Regions from separate parts of the Dickeya fangzhongdai genome, predicted to be linked through region 2. Evidence: predicted binding sites of a transcription regulator. Region 2 holds the regulator's gene; each other region holds the start of a gene.

Region 1 (3,279 bases), 380 kb from region 2:
CACCGTTTCCGGTTGTAGGGTGTTGCCGGTGCGAGCCGGAATGTTGTACAGGAATATCGGCACCGGCAGCGCGTCCGCCACTTCACGGTAGTGGGCGATCAGCTCGCTTTGTTTAAGCGGTACGAAGTAAGGGGTGATCACCGACACCGCGTCCACGCCCAGCGCGGCGATGCGTTTGCCGAGCTTGATGGTTTCGCGGGTGGAGATTTCCCCGATGTGCGCCACCACCGGCACCTTGCCGGCGACTTCATCGACGCAGGTTTCGGTGACGGCCACTTTCTCGTCGGTGTGCAACACAAAGAACTCACCGTTGGTGCCGTTACAGAAAATGCCGTTGCCGTAGCGCATCTGGCGTTGAACCTGCTGGCGCATGGCGGCGGGGCTAAATTCCCCCTGATGGTCAAAAGGCGTGACGATCGCCGTCAGTACGCCTGTAATCGGTCTAGTCATCGTTATTGTTCCTCGTTATCTTCATCATCCAGAGCGACGTTGTTAAAAATCGAAGTTAAAACAAACAGTTAAAACTCACGATTAAAACAGCGTTGAATAAATGGCATGGACGTCTTGCGCCGTAACGGCGGTCGGGACGTTTTTCATCAGCCGCTGCACCTGCAGTGCGGATTCCACCAGATACGGCAGGTGATCCGGGCTGATCCCCAGTTGTTGCAGCGAAGACGGCAGGTTCAGCCGTTTCACCAGTGCAGTGAAGTAATCCACCAGCGCCTGGGCTTTTTGTTCGGTGGTCAGCGACAGGTCGGCATCCGGCAGCAGGTCGTAGGCCTGTGCGAATTTTTCCGCCGCCGCGTGCTGAACAAAGCGCATGCAAGGCGCCAGCAGGATGGCGTTCGCCACGCCGTGCGGGATGTGGTACTTGCCGCCCAGCGGGTAAGACATGGCGTGCACCAGATGGGTGCCGGAATGCGCGATGGAGGCGCCGCCATAGTAGGAGGCCCACAGCATATTCAGACGGGCTTCCAGATTGTCCGGTTCGTTCACCGCAGTTTCGATGTTGGCGAACAGTTTCTTCATGCCGATCAGCGCGTAGTTGTCCGCTACCGGGTTGGCGATGGTGGCGGTGAAGCATTCGATCAGGTGGCACAGCGCATCGATGCCGGTAGACGCGGCGATATGCGCCGGCATGCTGGTAGTCAGTTCCGGCACCAGCGCCACGTAATCCGGCAGCATGACCGGGGTGATGATGCCGACTTTGGTTTCTTTCTCCGGGATCGCCAGAATGGCGTTCGGCGTGGCTTCAGAGCCGGTGCCGGCGGTGGTCGGGATCAACAGGGAAGTGGTGCGGCGGGTCGGCTTGCGGCCTTCCAGCAGGCTGTCGAGCGTGATGCCCTCTTCGCCGGCGCACAGCAGCGACAGCAGTTTCGCCACGTCCAGCACGCTGCCGCCGCCCACGCCGACCACCAGGTCCGGCTGGGTGGCCGGCAACTGTTGCAGCACGGCCGCCACATCATGCTGGCTGGGTTCGGCCGGCACATTATCAATCAGGGAAAGCTGCGGCACGCCCGCTTTCAGCTGCGCGATCAGGGCCTGTACCCCGGCCAGCCCCACGATATTCTTGTCCGTCACCAGCAGTACGTGCTGTCTGCCGCGCAGGAGGTAGCCCAGATCCTGAAGTGCCTGATAACCGCTGATGAGGGTGCTGTTGATATTCATACTGGTACCTTGTCTTTTCGCTGTGACTTCAGCTGGATAAGTCTGATTTTTTTCAATCACATTTCCGTTATATGACAGAAAAAAATCGTTTTGCTCGCATTGTGTGGATAATTTATAGGTTAAATTGGTTTTGAATAATTTGATGTTGCTCACATATAATCAAACGTGATTCAATATAATCATTTTCAGGTAATCGAACTGACGGAGAGCGGTTATGTCGGACGGGCGTGAACTCACCCGGATATTGGTGGTGGCGGATGACTTCACCGGCGCCAACGATGCGGGCGTCGGACTGGCGCTGCAGGGCGCACGGGTGAATGTGATGTTTGACGCCGCGGCGATCCGTGCCGGGCAGCCGGATGACGCGCTGGTGGTCAACACCGACAGCCGTGCGGTCGCGGCTTCGCTGGCGGCGGAACGCACCGCGCAGGCGGTGGGGATGTGGCGTAAAAGCGGCGCGCGCGGCTGGATTGTCAAAAAGGTGGACTCCACGTTGCGCGGCAACCCAGGCGCGGAAATTGAAGCCGCGCTGAACGCCGCCGATCTGTCGCTGGCGTTGATAGCGCCTGCGGCGCCGGCGCTGGGCCGCATCACCCGTGACGGGCAGGTATGGGTGCACGGTAAGTTGCTGACCGACACCGAGTTCGCCAGCGACCCGAAAACGCCGGTGCGTTCGGCGTCCATCGGCGAGCGGCTGGCGGAACAAACCGGCCTGGCGCAGGCGGCGCTGTCTCTGAATGAGATTCGCGGCGGCGATCTGGCGGCGCGCCTGCAACAGTTGCAACACAGCGGGATACGGCTGGTAGTGCTGGATGCCGAACGTCAGCAGGACCTCGACCGTATTGTTGATGCGGCGGCACAACTGGCGGAAAAACCGCTGCTGGTCGGCTCCGCCGGACTGAGCGAGGCGCTGGCGCAACATCTGGCGTTTCCGGCGCCCTGTCGCGCGTTGCTGGCGGTGATTGGTTCGATGAGTGAAATCGCTCAATTACAGATTAAGGCGGTCAGTCAGCGGCCGGACGTCACGCTGATTGACCTGGATATCGCCGGATTGCTGGCGACCGGCGACGACACGCTGGCGCAAACGTGCCGGCAGGCGGCGGCGGTGTTGGCGGCGGGCCGCCACTGCGTGATTCGTACCTGTCACGACGATAACCAGCGATTTGAAGTGGACCGTCTGTGCCAGCGCTACGGTATGAGCCGTCAGCAACTGGGAGACACGATCAGTCGCCGGCTGGGCGAGCTGACGCGGCAAATTGTGCAGCGTCAGCGGCCGGGCGGGCTCTATTTATCCGGCGGTGATATCGCCATTGCCGCGGCGACCGCATTGCAGGCCAGCGGATTCCGCATCAATGGACAGATTGCATCCTGCGTACCCTGGGGGCGTCTGCTGGACAGTCTGGTAGGCGATATTCCCGTGATGACGAAAGCGGGCGGGTTTGGCGATGAGGCCACCCTGCTAAATGTTTTGCGATTTATTGAGGAGAGCGCGTGTGAGTAAAATTATTGCGGTAACTATGGGCGACCCGGCGGGCATCGGCCCGGAAATCATCATCAAATCGTTGGCGGAAGGTGAACTGTCCGGCGCGCCGGCGGTGGTGGTGGGCTGTG
Region 2 (3,279 bases):
GAAGCGAACGACTTCTGCCAGCTAGAACACTCCTTTATCGAATACGGCCACAGCGGCACCGGCCAGACCCGCAAATACCTGCACACTTACGACGAGGCGATTCCCTACAATCAGGTGCCGGGCACCTTCACCCCGTGGGAGCCGATGCCGGAACCGACCGATCTGTTGTTCTACGAAGGGTTGCACGGCGGCGTAGTCACCGACCAGCACGATGTGGCGCAGCATGTCGACCTGCTGGTCGGCGTGGTGCCGATCGTCAACCTGGAGTGGATTCAAAAGCTGGTGCGCGATATCAACGAGCGCGGTCACTCCCGCGAAGCGGTAATGGATTCCGTCGTACGTTCGATGGAAGATTACATCACCCACATCACTCCGCAGTTTTCCCGCACGCATATCAACTTTCAGCGCGTGCCGACGGTGGACACCTCCAACCCGTTTGCCGCCAAAGCCATTCCGTCGATGGACGAAAGTTTTGTGGTCATCCACTTTCAGGGGCTGGACCACATTGATTATCCCTACCTGCTGGCGATGCTGCAGGGTTCGTTCATTTCCCACATCAACACGCTGGTGGTGCCGGGCGGCAAAATGGGGCTGGCGATGGAGTTGATCATGATGCCGCTGGTGCAGCGGTTAGTAGAAGGTAATCATATTGATTAAGCGACGCGGCGGGCGGTGAAGTTAGCCGCCGCGTGCAGGCAATTCAGTCGAGCGCGATCACTTCATGGCTGTGGGTAATCGTCACCGCCTTCTCCAGCATCAGCGCCACGGAGCAGTATTTCTCCGCCGACAGCGACACCGCGCGCTCTACCGCCTTGTCGTTCAGCCCCTTGCCGGTAACGATAAAGTGCAGGTTGATGGCGGTGAACAGGCGCGGCGCTTCCGCACGGCGTTCAGAGGTCAGACGCACTTCGCAGTCCGCCACATCATGACGGCCTTTCTGCAGGATAGACACCACATCAATGGCGCTGCACCCGCCTGCCGCCATCAGCACCATTTCCATCGGGCTGGGGGCTTTATCGCCGGCGTTACCGTCCATCAGCAACTGATGTCCGGACGCGGATTCGCCAAGAAACGTTAACCCTTCAACCCATTTCACCCGAGCCTGCATAAGTTTGCCCTCAATCAATTATTTTTGAAATTTTACACCGCTTATGTACAAAAAAGCCTGATAATCAGAGCTTAATCATGCTGAAGCGAGACAACACAAGACACTACACTCAACCTGTGTTACAAACGAAGAAGTAAACCGGTGTATGTTGAGCCTCTGCAAGACCCGCAGCCGGCTTACTGGCGTCATCCGATAGACAGCCTCAGTATATTTATTCCCTGACGTCATTCCGCCAGGACGGAATTGAATTATAACTATGTTATCACGCCGTACAGGGAACTCTGAGCCCTGTGATTTGCGCAGTGAATTACAACAGAGGATAACAGCGAATGGTTCTCGGCAAACCGCAAACAGACCCGACTCTCGAATGGTTCCTTTCTCATTGCCACATTCACAAGTACCCATCGAAGAGCACTCTGATTCATCAGGGTGAAAAAGCAGAGACGCTTTACTACATCGTGAAAGGCTCGGTTGCCGTGCTGATCAAGGATGAAGAAGGCAAGGAAATGATTCTTTCTTATCTGAATCAGGGCGATTTTATCGGCGAACTTGGCTTGTTCGAAGATGGGCAGGAACGCAGTGCGTGGGTCCGGGCGAAGACTGCCTGCGAAGTCGCTGAGATTTCCTATAAAAAATTCCGCCAGCTGATTCAGGTCAACCCGGATATTCTGATGCGGTTGTCCTCGCAGATGGCGCGCCGCCTGCAGGTGACCTCGCAGAAAGTCGGCAACCTGGCGTTCCTCGACGTTACCGGTCGTATCGCGCAAACCCTGCTCAACCTGGCCAAGCAGCCGGACGCCATGACCCACCCGGACGGCATGCAGATCAAGATCACCCGACAGGAGATCGGCCAGATTGTCGGCTGTTCCCGCGAAACCGTCGGTCGTATCCTGAAAATGCTGGAAGATCAGAACCTGATTTCCGCCCACGGTAAAACCATCGTGGTGTACGGCACCCGCTGATTATCATCCACCGGATCAACATCAGCCGGATCAAAAAGAGCGTGCCCAGGCACGCTCTTGTCGTTTTAGTGGAAAGAAAAACCGCGGCTTACGCGCCTTTCACCACCCGCTCCACTGCTTTTCCGAACAGCGCCATGCCTTGATCGATCTCTTCCGGGGTAATCACCAGCGACGGCACGAAGCGAATCACGTCCGGCCCCGCCACCAGAACCATCAACCCCAGATCCGCCGATGCCGCCAGGAAATCCCGGGCGCGGCCATGCCAGGCCGGTTTCAGCTGCGCGCCCAGCAGCAGCCCCATGCCGCGGATTTCGTCGAAAATATCGTACTGCGCGTTGATACTCTCCAGCGCGGACACAAAGCGCGCATGGCGATCCACCACTCCGGACAACACTTCCGGCGTATTGATCACATCCAGCGCCGCTTCCGCCACGGCGCAGGCCAACGGATTGCCGCCGTAAGTCGTGCCGTGGGTGCCGACCGCCATTACCGACGCGATCTCTTCCGTAGTCAGCATCGCGCTGATCGGGAAACCGCCGCCCAGCGCTTTGGCGGTGGTCAGAATGTCCGGCGTGATGCCGTAATGCATATAAGAGAACAGCTTGCCGCTGCGGCCCATGCCGCACTGCACTTCATCAAACACCAGCAGCGCCTGATACTGGTCGCACAGCTCGCGAACCCCTTTGAGAAACGCCGGCGTGGCAGGCGTGATGCCGCCTTCGCCCTGAATCGGTTCCAGTACCACCGCGCAGGTGTGGTCATCCATCACCGCTTTTACCGCATCCAGATCGTTAAACGGCACGTGCACGATGTCCGCCGGTTTCGGGCCGAAACCATCGGCGTATTTCGGCTGGCCGCCGACGGAAACGGTGAACAGCGTACGACCGTGGAACGACTGATAAAACGAAATGATCTTGGTTTTGTACGGGCTGTGGCGGGTAATGGCGTAATGACGAGCCAGCTTGAATGCCGCTTCGTTGGCTTCCGCGCCGGAGTTGGCGAAAAAGACGCGGTCGGCAAAGGTCGCATTAATCAGTTTGGTGGCCAAACGCAGCGCCGGTTCGTTAGTGAACACGTTGCTGGTGTGCCACAGGGTTTCGCCCTGCTCTTTCAACGCCGCCACCAGCGCCGGATGGCAGTGCCCCAGCGCCGTCACCGCGATGCCGCCGGAGAAATCGATATATTCCTTGCCCTGCTGATCCCAGACAC
Region 3 (3,279 bases), 2.1 Mb from region 2:
TGAAGCTGAGGGTAACGCCGTTCGCATCTTCACTGTGAGAGGTGAACTCCCACGCCAGCAGGCGGCCGAAACCGTGGTTGGGCTGTGCAGCCGGACCAAACCAGGGGAAACAGATGGGCACGCCGCCGCGAATCGCCACGCCGTGCTCGAATGGCGTGTTGTCGCTCAGCCACAGTACCGGTTGTTCACCTTTGGGCTGCCAGCTAATCAGATGCGCGCCCTGCAGCGCGACGGCGGCACGAACCTGCGGATGATCCACCACGATAATCGGCAGTTGGTCCAGTTGACGTTGGCTAAGGTGCGCGGTGATCGCGTTATTGATGGGAAGTGAATAAATTTTATCGCTCATGGTATTGGTTTTGCCTTTATGTTCTTGTTGTATACCCCAAATAATTCGGGTTACAGGAAGGCGGCAATCGAGCGAGTCCCCAGGAGCTTACATCAGTAAGTGATTGGGGGGAGCGAGGGCAGCCAACGCACCTGCAACTTGAAGTATGACGGGTATATACCCAATAAAAAAGGGCGACTCATGTCGCCCTTTCATCATCTGTTCATCGCCACATTATTTGGAGATGTGGGCGATCAGATCCAGAACCTTGTTGGAGTAGCCGGTTTCGTTGTCATACCAGGAAACCAGTTTCACGAAGGTGTCGCTCAGTGCGATACCGGCTTTGGCATCGAACACGGAGGTCAGTTTTTCGCCGTTGAAATCGGTGGATACCACGTCATCTTCGGTGTAACCCAGAACGCCTTTCAGCTCGCCTTCAGAAGCGGCTTTGATGGCGGCACAAATTTCTTTGTAAGTAGCCGGTTTTTCCAGACGAGCAGTCAGGTCAACCACGGATACGTTCGGGGTCGGTACGCGGAACGCCATACCAGTCAGTTTGCCGTTCAGAGCCGGAATCACTTTACCTACCGCTTTAGCTGCGCCGGTAGAGGACGGGATGATGTTCTGAGAAGCGCCGCGGCCGCCGCGCCAGTCTTTGTGAGACGGGCCGTCAACGGTTTTCTGCGTAGCGGTAGTAGCGTGAACGGTGGTCATCAGTGCTTCAACGATACCGAATTTGTCGTTGATGACTTTAGCCAGCGGCGCCAGGCAGTTGGTGGTACAGGACGCGTTGGAAACGATGTCCTGACCAGCGTAAGCGGCGTGGTTAACACCCATAACGAACATCGGGGTGTCGTCTTTGGACGGACCGGTCAGAACCACTTTCTTGGCGCCAGCCTGAATGTGTTTACGTGCAGTTTCGTCGGTCAGGAAGATACCTGTTGCTTCAGCAACAACGTCAACACCGATTTCGTTCCACTTCAGGTTAGCCGGATCTTTCTCAGCGGTAACACGGATGGTTTTGCCGTTGACAACCAGGTGACCGTCTTTCACTTCAACGGTGCCGTTGAAACGACCGTGGGTGGAGTCATACTTCAGCATGTACGCCATGTAATCCGCATCCAGCAAATCGTTGATGGCAACGATTTCGATGTCAGAACGCTCCTGGGCAGCGCGGAAAACGATACGGCCAATGCGGCCAAACCCGTTGATACCTACTTTGATAGTCATATATTCCACCAGCTATTGGTTTGTGAATAAAAGGTTGGTTGTAAAATTACAAAAACCTTACTGAGCGTCAAGCGGAATCGTGTCAATCGTTGCGGTAAGTCAAAAGTCCGTTCAACAGTTGCGCGATAAACAGCTATCAGCCTAATTAAAGTGCATAACCTAATCATATGAGGAATACACAGGCATGAAAACACCTGCCATAGGTGTAATTGTGATTGAGATCACAATTAAAAGTGCCTTTGCCGCGTAGGGCTAAGTGTAGGCCAAAATAGGCTGTGACGGTGTTAACTTTTTGTTAGAATTATGCTTCATCGCGCTGGCGAAAAAACCGTGTTTCAGTGAGAACCTGATGACCAAGATAACCGCTTCACCACGTAATCTGAACGAGTTAACCGATCTGCAGCGGCATGTCACGCAGCAGCGGGGGACGGAAAGCCCCTACACCGGCAAACTGTTGCACAACAAGCGTACCGGGGTTTACCACTGCCTGTGCTGTCATCAGCCGCTGTTTTATTCCGACCACAAATATGACTCCGGTTGCGGCTGGCCGAGCTTCGATCGCCCGGTAGCGGAGGACGCCATCCGCTATCTGGAAGACAACTCCCACCATATGCAACGGATCGAAATCCGCTGTGGCCATTGCGATGCGCATCTGGGGCACGTGTTCCCCGATGGTCCGCAGGACACCACCGGCGAACGTTATTGCGTGAATTCCGCGTCGCTCAGCTTTATCGATACGGAAAACGGTCAACAGACGGATGGTTAACGTCGCTAATACAATACTTTGACTTGAAACGTTTCAGCTAAAATCTGACTGCAGGCAGAAAAAACATGCAACTGGATGATTTAATAAACAGCATGACCCCGGAAATCTATCAACGTCTGGTGACGGCGGTGGAGCTGGGAAAATGGCCGGACGGGGTAACCCTGACGGCGGAACAAAAGGAAAATGCGTTGCAGATGGTCATGCTGTGGCAGGCGCGCAATAACGCCGAGGCGGACCATATGACGATCAACACCCGTGGTGAAATCGAAATGAAAAGCAAGCAGGAGCTCAAGCAGCGTTTTGCCGGCGATGCTATTACTACCCCAACGTCTGCTACGACCTCAGCGCCTGCCGCTACCCTGAAACCTATCACCACCCTGAAACCGCAAGACTAAACCCGATCGCGCCAGCATCGACAACTGGCGTGATGCGAGCATGAATTACCGGCTGAGTGACGCGGTAAACGCGGGCAGATCCATTAGCGTGGCGCCGTGTTTCGCCATCACGTCCAGCGCCTGCTGGCTATCTTTCGGATGCAGATTTACGCCGCGACAGCCATCCGTCAGCACCTCGGTCTGATAACCCAGCGCCAGCGCATCCAGCACGGTATATTTGACGCAGTAATCGGTTGCCAGCCCCATGATGGTCAGTTGGGTAATGTCTCTGGCTTTCAACCAGTCATAAAGTTCGGTACGGGTGCGGCGGCCGTTGTCGAAAAATGCGCTGTAGCTGTCGATAAAGGGATGCGTTCCTTTGCGTACTACCCAGTTTATTGCCTGCTGATTCAGCCGGGGATGGAAATCGGCGCCGGGCGAACCCTGAACGCAATGCACCGGCCACCAGATCTGCGGTAAGCCGTCCAATTCGCCCTGGTCGCCTACGCGGGTGCCGGAATTGACGGCAAAACTGCGGTGATCCGCCGGATGCCAGTCCTGACAGGCAACGACTATTACCC

The links. The regulator CRP, encoded in region 2, controls carbon source genes, mostly activating them, when cyclic AMP is high. The targets are predictions, from matches to a motif close to ATGTGANNNNNNTCACAT.
Region 1: a site for CRP is predicted at 1,806-1,823, ahead of CVE23_RS18660 (iron-containing alcohol dehydrogenase). Genes of this name have one in related genera too.
Region 3: a site for CRP is predicted at 1,768-1,785, ahead of msrB (peptide-methionine (R)-S-oxide reductase MsrB). Genes of this name have one in related genera too.

The regions. Positions count from the first base shown of each region.
Region 1 covers NZ_CP025003.1:4,164,446-4,167,724, reverse strand. Annotated here, with positions in the region: gene CVE23_RS18665 (dihydrodipicolinate synthase family protein) at 1-450, opposite strand, end outside; gene CVE23_RS18660 (iron-containing alcohol dehydrogenase) at 532-1,668, opposite strand; gene dtnK (D-threonate kinase) at 1,883-3,169, shown strand; gene CVE23_RS18650 (D-threonate 4-phosphate dehydrogenase) at 3,162-3,279, shown strand, end outside.
Region 2 covers NZ_CP025003.1:4,541,171-4,544,449, forward strand. Annotated here, with positions in the region: gene CVE23_RS20405 (phosphoribulokinase) at 1-657, shown strand, start outside; gene CVE23_RS20410 (OsmC family protein) at 701-1,108, opposite strand; gene crp (cAMP-activated global transcriptional regulator CRP) at 1,438-2,070, shown strand; gene argD (bifunctional acetylornithine/succinyldiaminopimelate transaminase) at 2,159-3,279, opposite strand, start outside.
Region 3 covers NZ_CP025003.1:2,401,098-2,404,376, forward strand. Annotated here, with positions in the region: gene CVE23_RS10800 (D-hexose-6-phosphate mutarotase) at 1-349, opposite strand, end outside; gene gapA (glyceraldehyde-3-phosphate dehydrogenase) at 563-1,558, opposite strand; gene msrB (peptide-methionine (R)-S-oxide reductase MsrB) at 1,908-2,324, shown strand; gene CVE23_RS10815 (YeaC family protein) at 2,390-2,719, shown strand; gene pncA (bifunctional nicotinamidase/pyrazinamidase) at 2,765-3,279, opposite strand, start outside.